One region of the Arthrobacter sp. yr096 genome, then DNA from elsewhere that is predicted to be linked to it. Evidence: riboswitches for the same ligand, from Rfam matches in the RefSeq annotation. Region 1 holds a riboswitch; the other holds the start of a gene.
The links. A riboswitch is a leader RNA that binds a small molecule or an ion and turns the genes downstream of it on or off. The one in region 1 is predicted to bind cyclic di-AMP.
Positions count from the first base shown of each region.

Region 2: another riboswitch for cyclic di-AMP. It lies ahead of BMY91_RS07430 (M23 family metallopeptidase); the one in region 1 lies ahead of BMY91_RS23205 (hypothetical protein).

Region 1 is NZ_FNYI01000007.1:97,396-104,758, reverse strand. Features, by position in the region: gene BMY91_RS17715 (helix-turn-helix domain-containing protein) at 1-125, shown strand, start outside; gene BMY91_RS17710 (hypothetical protein) at 206-457, shown strand; gene BMY91_RS17705 (maleylpyruvate isomerase family mycothiol-dependent enzyme) at 477-1,136, shown strand; gene BMY91_RS17700 (alpha/beta fold hydrolase) at 1,136-1,945, shown strand; gene BMY91_RS17695 (DUF6480 family protein) at 2,026-2,298, shown strand; gene BMY91_RS17690 (ATP-dependent DNA ligase) at 2,315-3,379, opposite strand; gene BMY91_RS17685 (hypothetical protein) at 3,425-3,655, shown strand; cyclic di-AMP (ydaO/yuaA leader) riboswitch at 3,785-3,934, shown strand; gene BMY91_RS23205 (hypothetical protein) at 3,937-5,256, shown strand; gene BMY91_RS17675 (PucR family transcriptional regulator) at 5,461-6,675, opposite strand; gene ald (alanine dehydrogenase) at 6,884-7,363, shown strand, end outside.
Region 2 is NZ_FNYI01000002.1:584,899-592,261, reverse strand. Features, by position in the region: gene BMY91_RS07450 (cold-shock protein) at 1-355, shown strand, start outside; gene BMY91_RS07445 (DUF3027 domain-containing protein) at 360-953, shown strand; gene serC (phosphoserine transaminase) at 1,084-2,214, opposite strand; gene BMY91_RS07435 (iron-dependent transcriptional repressor DtxR) at 2,519-3,214, shown strand; cyclic di-AMP (ydaO/yuaA leader) riboswitch at 3,410-3,651, shown strand; gene BMY91_RS07430 (M23 family metallopeptidase) at 3,656-4,486, shown strand; cyclic di-AMP (ydaO/yuaA leader) riboswitch at 4,625-4,792, shown strand; gene BMY91_RS07425 (C40 family peptidase) at 4,797-5,543, shown strand; gene BMY91_RS07420 (NlpC/P60 family protein) at 5,644-6,417, shown strand; gene BMY91_RS07415 (HNH endonuclease) at 6,635-7,135, shown strand; gene BMY91_RS07410 (NTP transferase domain-containing protein) at 7,178-7,363, shown strand, end outside.

The sequences.
Region 1 (7,363 bases):
AAATCCCCGTGGAGTACCGCGGTACGCATCGCCGGATCCGGCAGGCCGCCATCATGGCGTGGCTGGAAACGCAGAAGAAGAAACAGGACGAAGAAACCTTCAGGGATGACGCGAACGCCGGCTAAAAGTTTCGGAGTGATAAGGATCAAGCAACGATCCCACGCAACGGGCCAGCACCCCTTAAGGCCGGGGTTACGCTTGATCGGTGGGCAATTTCAAAGGGTGGCATATCGTGGCCGGGTTGGCCGCTATGGCCCTTGCCGCACCCTTGGGCTCTGCCATGGGATTGAACTTCGTGGCAACCTTCATGTTCGCGTGCACGGTGTTCGTGGCCGTGGCCATGTGGACGGAATCGAGAATTGCCCGACGCCGGGACGCAGCTGAAGCGGCCTCCGCACCTGATGCTTCACACCCGGCAGCGGACCCCACGGAATCAGACGACGCGACCAGGGAATAGCCCTCCCGGAACTGCCGCCATGCTGTTCAATAGCGGTATGGCTTCAACTTCCCCCTCTACCGTTTGGCCCGTGGTTCATGAGGAGCGACGTGCCCTTATCCGGGATCTGGAGCCGTTGGAGCCGGCCCAATGGCAAACACCATCCCTGTGTGCGGGCTGGGACATCCATGATGTCCTGGCCCATGTGATCGACAGCGCCAAAACCACCCGTGTTGGTTTCCTGCGCCGGATGATCGCGGCCCGGATGGACTTCGACCGCGACAACGCCGTGGGGGTGGAGCGTGAAAAAGCCGGGGACCCGGGGAAGACCCTGACGCAATTCCGTGCTGTTCTTTCCCGGACGTCCGGACCTCCGGCGGGACTTGCCACGCGTTTGGTTGAAGCGTTCGTTCATGGAGAGGACATTCGCCGCCCCTTGGGCATACGTCGCGACTACCCCGCCGAGCACGTAGCCACCGCCCTCGGCTACCAAATGCGGACCACCACCAAGATGGGTGGGGGCAAGGAGATCGCGGAGGGCTGGCGCCTGATTGCCACGGATACTGCCTTCGACCATGGGGACGGTCCGGCTGTTGAAGGTCCCGCCATGTCGCTGCTGCTCGCGGTGTCCGGCCGGCCGGTACTCGAGAGCGAACTGAGCGGCCCCGGCGCCGCGGTGTTCCTGCAGCGGAAACTCTGATGAAAACGCGGAGGAAACCGGCTGCGCTGCTGTCAGACGACGTCGAAGTATTGGGCTTGAAGGGCCGGATTGTTTGGAGCAAGGGGACGCCTTTTCCTGCCCCTGGGGCTGATCACGGCACCGAGCCCGCATATGTGCTCATTCACGGCATCGGGGTCTCCCACCGATACCTGGCCCGGCTGCATTCTGTCCTTGCGGCGAGCGCACCCACGTATTCCCTGGACCTTCCGGGCTTCGCGGGCACTCCCAAGCCTGGCCACCAGCTCTCTGCCGAGGACTATGGTGCGTTCATTGCGGAGGCCCTCGCGTCCCGCGGCATCGATTCCTACGTTCTGGTGGGCCACTCCATGGGTGTGCAGTTTGCCATCGAAGCGGCCTTGCATGCGCCGGAACGGGCCAGGCAACTGGTGTTGATGGGCCCGGTTGTTGATTCACGGCACAAGAACGTCATGCGCCAGTCGCTTGCCCTGACGCTGGACGGGCTGCTCCGCGAGAGTCCCTCGTCCAATTGGTTGGTCATCACCGACTACCTCCGGTGCGGACCTCGCTGGTACTTCACCGAACTGCCGGTGATGATGACGTACCCCACGGAAAAACGCCTGGCTGGAATCAGGGTCCCGGTGCTGGTTTTGCGGGGAAGCCGCGACAATGTGGCGGGCCCGGAGTGGTCCCTTCGGCTGTCCCGGGCAGTCCCACAGGGGCGATTGGTGGAGATCCCGGGGGTGGGGCACGTGGCACAGCATATGCGTCCGAACGCAGTTGCGGATGCCATCCGGAGCTTCGTGACCGCGACGTCGCTCCACGGCTAGGCGGCCTTGATGGGTTGGCGGGTCCCGGCTAGGCTGACGAAGCAAGCGCATTAGTAAGTTTGCTTACGAAAGGGCTGATCATGACCACCAAGGACCCCCAGGACGAGCAGGGCTTCGGAGTGACCGGCGCTACCGGGCCGTTCGGTGCCGCACCGACACCCCCGGCCGACACGGGCGGCGTCAACGCCGATCCCGAATTGCGCCAGGATGAGGACCAGGACCCCGCCGCGTCCGCCAATCCCGATCCCCTCGACGGAAATGTCACAGGGCTGGAACCCGGAGGCGGAGTACCTCCAGGAGAAACTCCTCCTGCCGAGGGCAGCATGAGCAGCGACCAAGGGCACGGGGAGTAAACCCGTTGCCAACCGGCTAGGGCAGCCTCAAGATCTCCCCGAGGTCATAGTCCATCGGTTCCTCCAGCTGCGAATACGTGCAACTCCCCGGCGTCCGGTCCGGCCGCCACCTGCGGAACTGCGTGGTGTGCCGGAACCGGTCGCCCTCCATGTAGTCGTAGGCAACCTCGATCACCAGCTCGGGGCGCAGCGGCACGAAGGAGAAGTCCTTGCCCCCGCTCCACCGGCTTTGGGCACCGGGCATCCTGGAACCGCCTGCACCATCGGCCTGACTGGCCCACTCGCCCCACGGGTGCTCACTGAGGTCCACCTGATAGGGCTCAAGCTCTGCCACCAAGGCCTCCCGCTTGGCCATGGGGAATGAAGCCACCACCCCCACGTGGTGCAGTCGTCCGCCGTCGTCATGGAGGCCGAGCAGCATGGATCCCACCACTTTCGCGGTCTTATGCCAGCGGAAGCCGGCCACCACGCAGTCCGCCGTGCGCTCGTGCTTGGTCTTGAACATCACGCGCTTGTTCGGCTGGTATGTCCCCTCCAGCGGCTTTGACAGCACCCCGTCCAGTCCAGCGCCTTCGAGTTGCACGAACCACTCCTGCGCGCGTTCAAGGTCAGTCACCGCCGGGGTCACGTAGACGGGCGGCTCTGCCTTGGCGAGTGCGCGTTCCAAGATGGCGCGGCGTTCAGAGAAGGGCCGGTCCATGAGGTTGTCATCGCCCAGCGCAAGGATGTCAAAGGCAACCATGGAAGCAGGGGTCTTCTCGGCGAGCATCCTGACCCGGCTGTCCGCGGGATGGATCCGCTGCTGGAGCACCTCAAATTCCAACCTGTTTTCCTGGATCAGGACAATCTCGCCGTCGATCACGCACTTGTCCGGAAGATTCTTCCTCAGCGCCTCCACCAGCTCGGGAAAGTATCGGGTCATCGGCTTCTCATTGCGGCTGCCCAGGATGATTTCGTCGCCATCTTTGAAGACGATGGTCCTGAATCCGTCCCATTTGGGTTCATAGTGCCCAACGTCGGGGATGGCGGGCACCGATTTGGCGAGCATGGGCGAGACGGGCGGCATCACTGGCAGGTCCATAGGACCTGTCTACCTGCCGGTGCACGCCGAAGCTAGTCTTAGGCGATGGATATCTTGGCCGTGTTGGCGGCCGTACTTGGCGTCCCGGCCCTTCTGGCCGGCCTCTGGTACTGGATCGCGCGCCAGAACAGCCGCGGGGTTCGGCGCGCCGCGGCGGGCGGCATGCTGGGAATTGCGGATGAGATCTTCCGGCCCGAAACCCACCAAGCGCACCAGATCCAGAAGATCCAGCACGAGCTCCCGGCTCCAGCTCCGGCCCCGAAGCCTAAGCGATAGGCGCCCCTCACTGAGGCAGGCCTACCGCCCGTTACATTAATGTGACTTTACTTTCCGGCTCATGTACGGTCGTAGGGCGACCCGAATCTCCGCTGGGCCGCTTCCGGATTGACGCCGAGCTCTGCCGCAATCCGGGATCCGCCAGACCCGCGGCAGAGACGGGGGACCCAGAGTTCCCGGGCTTGTTTTCCACAAGTCCTTGGGGTGAAGCCGCCTTGTGCGGCCGGACGGCCTCGTCCGAACCCGACAGCTAACCTCGAAGGCGTTGAGAGGCAACCACCATGTCCCCAACCATGGATCAGCCGCGCCGCGACCACACCGAACGCGAGCGCACCAAGCCAACCGGACGCCGTCGGGCCCAACCCAGCGGATCCCCCATCAGCGCACCCACAGAGTCTGCCGGGCCGGAATCAAGCACGACGCCGGAACCCGCCACTGCGGCCATCCCCACCGTTGCGGCGCCCACCACGCGCGCGGCCGTTCGCGCGGCCGAGCGGGAGCGGGCGGCACGAGCCGTGATCGAGCCCGCGGAGCCGGCAACGGCAGCGATACCCACAGTGCACGTCCCACAGACAGTTCAGTCCGCGCAGACAGTGCACGCCCCACAGACAGTTCAGTCCGCGCAGGCCGCCGCTCCGAAATCGACCACGCCTGGACCGCCCACCTCTGCCATCCCAGTGGTGCAGGCCGCTCCGGCGCCTGCCTCCCCCGAGCCGGCCACCGCAGCCATTCCGGTAGTAGCCGCCCGCGAGGAACAGACGCCCGTCACTCCGTCACCCGCGCCTACGACGCCTCCGTCTCCCCGCGGCAAGTCCGCGGCGCAGGTTGCCGCAGCCGCAACGGCCTCGGCATCCCTTGCCAGCCGTAAGGACCTCCGGAATCAATCGACCCCGCCCGCTGCTGCCAAGTCAGCCCTGGGCGGATCCACGCTTGGCCGGGAACCGAAGACAGTCCTGCTGAAGGCCGCATCCGTCAAGCACATGAGCCAGCGCATGGCCGTGGTGGCGGGTGCCCTCGGGCTGGTTCTGACGGCCGGAACGGTGGGCCAGGCCCTGGAACTTCCATTCTTCGGCCAGGAAACTCCTGCCCAGGAAGCCAGTGGCAGCAAGGCCGGCGAGGATCGCCAGTCGGCTTCAGCGTCCCCGGCTCCCCGGGCTTCCTACTCCACCGCGTCGGCGCCCTCACCGTCGGGGTCGGCGTCCTCCGAGGCTGGCCAACCGGCCACCGTACCTGAGGCACCCGCAGCAGTATCGCCGTCGTCGGTCCCGACACCCCGGATCTCATTGGCCGATCCGGTGTGGGTCCCCTCGGCGGTACCGTCCGCCGTTGCGGCCGTCCCTGGCGCAGCAACCCCGGCCCCGACCGTACCTGCGCCAGCGCCAAGCGACGTGCCGTCGGACACCATCACCACGCCGCCCACTACGCCGACGCCTACAACCACTCCCACGCCAACGGTCACTCCGACTCCAACTCCCACACCAACGGAGACAGCAACGTCCAAACCCCGGCCCACGGGCAACCCGAACGCCAGCACCACACCGCAGCCCACCGGGTCGGCCCTCCAGGAGCTCCTTGACGCGGCCAAGAAGGCCATCCAGTGAGCACGCGGATGCCCCGCACCACCACTCACGCAGGGTGGCACAGCCGGTACTGCAGCAGTAGCAGGACAGCCACGTTCCGACGCCGGCTGGGGCGTTGGAGTTGCCAACGTTTGAAGCGCTCGTAGGCTCCCTACAGACTCTTAAGGAGCGTGCAGAAGGAGGCAGGCACCCAGCGTGGGTGCCTGCCTCCTTCTTGTCCATGCGTCAGATCCGTGGCCGCCCCGCCCAGCGCCGCGCTTTCAGGGCCGCGTGCAGTTCGAGCCGGATGGCGCCACTCAATGGATCAGCGCCGATGAGTTGGCGGATACGGCCGAGCCGGTTGTAGATGCTGCTTCTGTGAAGGTGGAGCTTGGACGCGACGTCCTGCACTGAACTGTCGTTGTCGTACAGCAGTTCCAGCACCGGCAGAAGTTCCCCGTTCTTGTCCTGGCCCTCCAAAGTGCGGAAGTGCACAGATCCGGTATCGTCCCAGCCGCCCGGTGCCAGCAGCCGGTCGAAAAGTTGGTAGACGCCCACGGACCGGCTGTCCACAAGCTCCCCGAGCGGGCGGTCTACCGCCGCTGCCTGCGCTGCCACCTTCGATTGCCGGTACGCGCCTCCGAGCTGCCGGATGACCTGGAACGGTTCGCTGATACCCAGGATTATCCGGTCCACAGCTCTGCCGGCCCGCTTGGCGAGCTCCAGTTGATAGTGCACCAGAACCTGCGCGTGGTCCGCCCTCCCTCCGGATTCACGGAACAGGACCACCGAATGCGTCTCGGTTCCGGCGCTGAACAAGGCAGCATTGACACCGATGGTGGATTGCAGCGCCGCCGATCGATGGGTGAGGGTTGCGGCAATAGGATCGACGTCGGAACGCGCGCCGTCCGCGTCGAGGATGGTCACCAGCTGCCACGGCCCACGCCCCTGGATTTCCTTCCACCCGGCAACGGCAGCCACGGCGTTTGATTCTCCGCCGCAGGCCGAGAGGAACTCCTGCTCACGCCTCCGGCGGAACTCTGATTCTGCCGTATTGGAGTCAAGGAGCAAGCCCGCCAGCAGGTCCAGTTCGTCGCGCACGCCAGGCAATTCGGCGAGTATCGCCGTCGCGCTTTGCTCCTCAAGGTCCAGCTGCACCCACAAGTAGCCCACGCGGAAACCACGCACCAGCAGGGGAACGCACACGCGGCCCAACATGCCGAGTTCCTCATTGGCGGGGACCACCACCGGGCGCACCGCTGTGGCGATTCCGTGGGAGAGCTGCCAGACGCTGACATCGCTGGGGACGCGCTTGCTGAGCAGGAAGTTAACCCGGACGCGGTCGGCGTGCGACTGGTTGGAGCTGTAGGCCAGCAGGACGCCGTCGAGGTCTTCCAGCGACAGGCCCCGGCCCAGCTTCAGTGCCACGCGTTCAACGATCTGCTCCACGTCCTGCTGCATCCAGAAAGCGTACCAACAGCAGGCGACACCTGACGCTCCAGCTCTCGACAAATGTCGAGCCTCAGCCACGGAGACCCTTGAATTTCCGGGGTTTCCGCAGATGCAGGTGCCGGAATCCATGTCGCCTGCCTCACAGCCGGATTTATTCTGGAATCACAGCCCGCAACACATGTTCGGCCGAAGAGGCCGCTAACGATGGAGCCCACAGATGATCATCGGCGTCCCCAAAGAAATCAAGAACAACGAATTCCGCGTAGCCATCACGGCCGCAGGTGTCCACGAGTTCCGCACCCACGGACACACCGTTCTGGTTGAGCGCGGCGCGGGCCTCGGCTCGGGCATCACCGACGAGGAATACTCGATCGCCGGCGCTGAAATCGTCAACGAAGCAGACGATGTTTGGGGCCGTGCGGACATGGTCATGAAGGTCAAGGAACCCATCGCGGCCGAATACCACCGCTTCCGCAAGGGCCTCATCCTCTTCACGTACCTGCACCTCGCCGCGGAGCCCGAGCTCACCGCCGAGCTCATCAACTCCGGTGTCACGGCCATCGCTTACGAAACCGTGCAGGAAGGCCGCACCCTTCCGCTGCTCGCCCCGATGTCAGAGGTAGCAGGCCGCCTGTCCGTGGTAGTCGGCGCTTCCTCCCTGATGGCTCCGGCCGGCGGCAAGGGCGTCCTCCTGGGT
Region 2 (7,363 bases), on a different contig from region 1:
CAAGGAAAAAGGCTTCGGATTCCTCGCGGCTGAGGACGGCCAGGAAGTATTCCTGCCCAAAACGTCCCTGCCCGCAGGAGTAACGGAGCTCAAAGCTGGGACCCGCGTGGAGTTCGGCGTGGCCGATGGCCGCCGCGGAGCCCAGGCGCTGGGGTTGCGTGTCCTGGAAAAGACGCCGTCCATCGCCAAAGCCAAGCGCATGAACGCCAAGGACCTGGCACCCATGGTGCAGGACCTGGTGACCGTACTGGATAACCTCTCCGGTTCGCTGTCCTCCGGCAAGTACCCCGACGGAAACAAGGCCAAGGCCATCAGCATGGCGCTGCGCAAGGTTGCCGACGAGCTGGAAGCCTAGGACCATGACATCGGAATCCGCACAGGACACAAAGGCCGGAAGGGACGCGCAGGCCGGCCCTGACGCTGCCCAGGCTCCTGAAAACGGGGGAATCCCCGCGCGGAAGCCGGTGGCGGCCAAGTCGCGCGCCGGCTTGCCCGTGTGGCGCACCGGTAAGCCGGACGCCTTCCTCGCGGCCGCCGTCGACGTTGCCAGGGAAGCAGTTGAAGGCATCGCCAACCCGGGCGAAGTCGGGGCGCACCTCGGCGCCAAATCGGAGGGTGATCGCGTGGTCACCCATCTCTTCGAGTCCAGGCTTGCCGGCTACGGCGGCTGGCAGTGGTACGCCGTGGTGACGCGCAATTCACGCTCCAAAATCGTGACAGTGAGCGAGCTCGGCCTGCTCCCGTCCGAAGAATCGATCCTGGCCCCGGAATGGGTGCCGTGGGCCAAGCGAGTCCGTCCCGAGGATGAAACACCTTTGGTGGAGGAGACGGTCGGGGACGTCACGGAAGAGTCCGTGCAGGCCGCCGAAGACGAGGCCACCGAGCCCGCTGGGTCAGAGGATGATGAAGAAGCCGAAGAAAGCGATGACGCTGACCAGACCGGGGCTAAGTAGCAGCCCTCCGGTTGCATCGGTCCGGCGGCCGGCGTCGTAATCCGCCACGCAGCTTAAACGGCGTCGGCGCCGTTCGGAGAAATACCCGAACGACGCCGACCCAAACCACGCGCGGAAGCCGCGCCCGGCGCTACTTCTTCAGTTCGCCCACCACGTAGTCGATGCTGGCAAGCAGAGCGGAAACGTCGTCCGGCTCGATGGCCACAAACGTTGCGATGCGCAGTTGGTTACGGCCAAGCTTGCGGTAAGGCTCGGTATCCACCACACCGTTGGCGCGCAGGACCTTTGCGATGGCCGCGGCGTCAATGGAGTCATCAAAGTCAATGGTGGCAATGACGTTGGAGCGGTCCTCGGCCTTGGCAACGAACGGCGTTGCGTACTCCGAAGCCTCAGCCCAGGAGTAGATCCGGTTGGCGGAGTCTGCCGTGCGCTTGCTCGCGAAGTCCAGCCCGCCATTGCTGTTGAGCCACTGCACCTGGGCGTCCAGCGTTACCAGCGTGGACAGCGAAGGCGTGTTGTACGTCTGGTTCAGTTTGGAGTTGTCGATTGCGGTCTGCAGATCCAGGAAGTCCGGAATCCAGCGGCCACTTGCCTTGACGCGTGCAGCGCGTTCCAGCGCGGCAGGGGAGAAGAGGCCAAGCCACAGGCCGCCATCGGAGGCGAAGTTCTTCTGCGGAGCGAAGTAGTAGACGTCCGACTCCGCAACGTCCACGTCCAGACCACCGGCCGCTGAGGTGGCGTCCACCAGGACGAGGGAGCCTTCGTCAGCACCCTGGACCCGCTTCACGGGAGCGGCTACGCCAGTTGACGTTTCGTTCTGGGGCCAGGCGTAAACGTCAACACCGGCTTCGGCCTGCGCCACCGGGCGGGTGCCGGGCTCGGCTTTGATGATGGAGGACGCGTCCAGGAACGGTGCCTTGTTGGTGGCGGCGGCAAACTTCGAACCAAACTCGCCGAAGGAAAGGTGCTGTGCCTTCTTTTCCACCAGGCCGAATGCGGCGACGTCCCAGAAAGCGGTGGATCCCCCGACGCCCAGGACTACCTCGTAGCCTTCGGGAGCACGGAAGAACTCGCTGAGTCCTTCACGGACCGAACCCACCAGGTTCTTGACGGGAGCCTGGCGGTGGGAAGTGCCGAGAATAGTGGACGATGCTGCAGACAGCGCCTCGATCTGTTCCGGGCGAACCTTGGACGGTCCAGCGCCGAAGCGTCCGTCCTTGGGCAGGAGATCGGCGGGAATGGTGATGCTGTTGTCGCTCACGTGGCGCTCCAATGGGTGTCGGCTAGAGATGGGAGGTGGCATGGGGCATCAACTGCCCCTTCGACACCCCAATTCTGCCTGACACGGCCCGCGCGCAGGAACCTGCGGCCTTCATAGTCCGCTACGTGGAACGTCTCCGCTCAGGATACGAACCATATGCGACCGGAATTATCCAGAGTAATTCCAAATAAGCTAGGCTGGGGGTTGGCGTTCATGGGGCGGCGGTGCACACCGGCCTCCCCGGCAGAGGACGCTGTACGGTGGAGATTACGCAAGGAACTGCGTTCGAGGAGAGCTGAGCTGGATGACGGATCTGATCGATACCACTGAGATGTATCTTCGGACCATTTTGGAGCTTGAAGAAGAGAACATTGTGGCACTCAGGGCCCGCATCGCCGAGCGCCTGCGCCACTCCGGCCCCACAGTCTCGCAGACCATCGGACGCATGGAACGCGACGGCCTGGTGATCGTCTCGAACGATCGACACCTGGAATTGACTGAGGTTGGGCGGAAGCGCGCCACCGAGGTCATGCGTAAGCACCGCCTCGCCGAGCGCCTGCTGGCTGACGTGATCGGACTGGACTGGGCCTATGTCCACGATGAAGCGTGTCGCTGGGAGCACGTGATGAGCGAGCGGGTGGAGCGCCGGCTGTATGAACTCCTGGAGCACCCCACTGAATCTCCTTACGGCAACCCCATCCCGGGACTGGAAGCCCTCGGTGGCCTTGCCAGCCAGCCGTTTCCCCGGCTGGACGTCAACCTGCTGCAGGCCATGGAAGGCTATGCCACCGATTCCCGCGTGGCGGTCACCCGCCTGGCGGAACCCATCCAGGTGGAACCTGAACTCCTCACCCAATTGGATGAAGGCGGAATCCGGCCCGGCGCCTCGGTTTCGCTGGAACGCGTGGGGGAGTACATCTCCGTGCGGGTTCCCGGCATCGAAGGTGCTTTGGAGCTGCCTCCCGAGGTAGCTGCCCACGTCTTCGTCTCTGTTGGCTGACGGGTTTCCGGCTTACCCCTACTGCCGCGTCGTGGCATATCTCACTTTTGCGCCCTTGGCGCGCGTGTGACCTGCGGTTTTCCGCAAATGATGATAAGGGCCTCTCAGTACATCCGCGTTTCTGTTGATAACGAATTTATTACTAAGGGCTTTAATCCCCTATAGTTATCTACTAGCGCCGATACCAAAGCGTTACCTGATCCGGAGCCGAGCTCTGCCAGCGGATCAGGTGTGTCATCCACCACTGGCAGAGGCGGGGGAACCACAAGCGGCTGTCTAAAGAAGCAGCCTTGGGGTGAAGTCCGCAGCAGAAGTGCCCACTTACGCTAGTCCCTCCTGGGATACCTGTGTGTCGTGAGCGCCTCGTGCGGACCGGGTCTTTGAACTCTCTGACCCGAATCCGACAGCTAACTTCGCAGGCTTTTTAGAGAGGAACAGAGTTTGACATCGCAGAACGTCAGGGGCCGCCGCCGCGCGTCCGGCCCCGCTGCTGAGCTGCGGCCAGCCCGCGTCGTATCGGAGATCCGGCCACGCGACACCGAACGCCAGGTGCGCCGCCGTAAGAGCCCGTTGCGCCAGGTAGCCGACTTCGCCGCAGCCAGTGGTGTAGGGCAGAAGGCCGGAGTTGCGCTTGCCGCCACCGGGCTCGCCCTGACTGTCGGTCTGCCGGCCACGAGCCCCGTTATGGCCACTTCTGAACTGGGCCAGACCGAATCCGCTCTTGCGGTCACCGGTGGCAGCCAGCCCGAGGTTTCCGCGGCTGCATCGGCCAAAATCGACTTCAGCCGTGCCGCGGTGGCTACTGCCGCAGATCCCGACGGCAAGCTGAAGCAGCTGCTCAGCGCGCAGTCCGCGGGCAGCATTCAGCGGGCATCATCGGCAGGCACCATGGCCAGCCCCCTTGACACGCTGACCACGGCTTCACCCTTTGGCTACCGCGTCAGCCCCCTCACCGGCGGTGCCGGGGACTTCCACCGTGGCCAGGACTTCGTTGCCCAGTGCGGCACGGCCGTCCATGCAGCCGCCAGCGGAAAAGTCACCTTTGCGGGATGGCACGAGTACGGCGGAGGCAACCGCGTGGTGGTAGACCACGGCAACGGCCTGGAGACCACGTACAACCACCTGTCGTCCTTCACCGTCAAGGTGGGCCAGACTGTCAGCCGTGGCGATACCGTCGCGCTGAGCGGCACCACGGGCGCTTCCACCGGCTGCCACCTCCACTTTGAGGTCCAGGTCAACGGCGAAGTTGTCGATCCCATGGGCTGGCTCTAAGCCAGTTGATGGTTGTCTCTCGCATTCGTGACACACCCCGTGACCTGAATGTGACATTCGCGTCCAACTGTTGTACCGTACAAAGCGCATCGGCTTTTTAGGGGGCCGGTGCACTTGAGTGGATTGCCTAGCTCTGCCACCGCTCAAGGTCCGTTCGCATAAATCGTCTGGCAGGGGCGGGGGAACCACTTCTGGTCTTCGAAAGAAGGCCTTGGGGTTAAGTCGCAAAGCTTCCTTGAAGCAGCGCGGCCGGATGACTCCCATCCGAATCCGACAGCTCACCTCGCAGGCATTGGGAGAGGCTACCTACGTGTCATCACGCACTACCCCTGCGCGCCACCGCGCTGAATCGGTTCGTACGAACCCCTTGAACACTCTGTCCAAGGCTGTTTCATCAAACGCCGGTACCGTTGGCCGTCAGGCCGTCGTTCTGGCAGCAGCCTCAGGCCTCGTCCTCAGCGTTGGTTTGCCCGCACAGGCAGCCGACACCGACGTCTCCAAGTCGGAAGCCTCCAGCACCCAGCAGATGGTCACCACCGCCGTCGTCACCGCGGAGCCCACAGCCACCGTTTCCTTTGAGAGCCCCGTCGTGGCTACCAAGGAAGCCCCCAAGGTTGTCCAGCGTGCATCGCAGACCACCCAGCGGTCCACGGCTAACGGCACGCAGGAAACCGCAGGCGCTGTTACAGCGAAGTCCTCCGAAGCCAAGGATTCTGCAGCAAGCGCCGCAGCTTCCGGCCTCGCTGCCATCGCTTACACCGGCATCGGCCACCCGTACGTTTGGGGCGGCACCACACCCAACGGCTGGGATTGCTCCGGCTTCACGCAGTGGGTCTACGCCCAGGCCGGCATCAGCATCCCCCGCGTCAACGCCTGGACGGCGATGAAGCCCACCAGCACGCCTGCCCCCGGTGACCTGGTCATGCAGAACGGCGGAGCCCACGTGGGAATCTACGTCGGCAACGGCATGATGATCAGCGCTTTGAACCCCAGCCAGGGCACGCTCCTGCACTCGGCGGCCTCCACGGGCACGTCCTCCTTCTTCACCCTCCGCTAGAAACTATCCGGTTCGAGGTTCGCCAGCATGCCCCCCAAGTGCTGGCGCACCGATCAGCCGCGTGTACCCCAACTGCACGCGGATACGAAAAGAGAAAATCATGACCAGTGCACACAAGGTTGCACGGCATCGCGCTGAGGCTCCCAAGACCAGCTCGCTTGCCGTCATTGCCAAGGCCGTCAGCGACAACGCCGGTGGCGTTGGCCGCCAGGCTGCAGTTATTGCCGCAGCTTCGGGCCTGGTTCTGACCGGTTCCGTAGCCGCCAACGCTGCGGACACCAACGTGGACCGCGAATCCACGTCCACCACAGCGCTGGACGTTCAGTCGGTAGTCCAGTCCACCATCGCCGCGGATTCCACGGTTGCCATTTCTTACGAGCGCCCCGTGGTTACCACGGTGGAAGCCCCGGCTCCCGTGGTGAAGAAGGCAGCTGCCAAGGTTGAAACCACTAAGGCAGCGGAGAGCACGGCGACCGCCGGCAACGCGACTCTTGCCGTCAACACCGCAGCCCCGGCAGCCAAAGCCCCCGCAGCCTCCAGCGGCCTCGGCGCAGCAATTGCCGCCGCCGCCTACGCCCAGCTCGGCGTAACCCAGGACTGCACCATGCTGGTGACCAACTCCCTGGCCGCCGTCGGCATCAACTTCCACGACTGGCCGGCCGGCTACCTCTCCCTCGGCCGTACGGTCAGTGCAGCAGAAGCGCAGCCCGGTGACCTCGCCTACTACGCCAATGGTGGTTTGGCCGGACAGGCTCACATCGCTGTTTACGTCGGCAACGGCATGGCAGTCCACGGTGGATGGAACGGATCCACCACGGCACTGTTCAGCGTAAACGTCGGCTCCGGCCCGGTTTTCATTCGAGTCAACGGCTGATTCAACACTTTCAGAAACACCCCGCAGGCTGATGCCGGCGGGGTGTTCTGCTTTAACCACGCATGAACACTTGCCGACACTGTGAGCGAAACGACAGAAAAATTCGTTGATACGGCATACAAGTGCTTACCCTTATGGTGTCGATCCACAGCCCGTACAAGCAGAGGGCAGCCGGCCCTCGTGCCCCTGACGGGTGCGGCCGTGAAGAGGTACGTGCATGCGCACACTCGTTCTGAATGCTGGATATGAACCGCTAGCGGTAATAACATTCCGCCGGGCGCTGGTCCTTGTGCTGACTGGGAAAGCAAGCGTAGTGGCCGAAGGCGACGAGCCTGTCGTCGGGCCACAGGAGATTCTCGGACGACCATCCGTGATCCTCCTTAACCGCTACATCCGCCCCAGGTACAACAGGATTACAGCCGTGAGTCGCCGCGGAGTGCTTCGCCGCGACGGTCACCGCTGCGCCTACTGCGGGAAAACAGCCCACACCATAGACCACGTCCACCCCAAATCCAGGGGCGGCGCGGATTCCTGGGAAAACCTGGTTGCGGCGTGCTTGAAATGCAACAACGCCAAGAGCGACCATACGTTGGCTGAAATGGGTTGGAAACTCCGTTTCAAGCCAGGCGTGCCCCAGGGAACCATGTGGCAGATCAAAGAACTCGAGAAACCTGCGCCGGACTGGGACCCGTTCCTTTTGCCGGAATCCGCCGCCTGATCGATTTCTGCTGAGCCCCGGATGCCCGGGTAATCTGGGCGGATGGAGTTCAACGCCGTCATTCTGGCGGGTGGCCGGGCCACCCGCCTCGGTGGCGTGCCCAAGCCATCGCTGATGTACGACGGCGCCACGCTCCTTTCGCATGCCCTTCAGGCAGTCCGGGGTGCCTCAGCGGTAGTCGTTGTGGGGCCAAGGTCACTGGACGAGCCGTTGCCGCAAGGCGTTCTG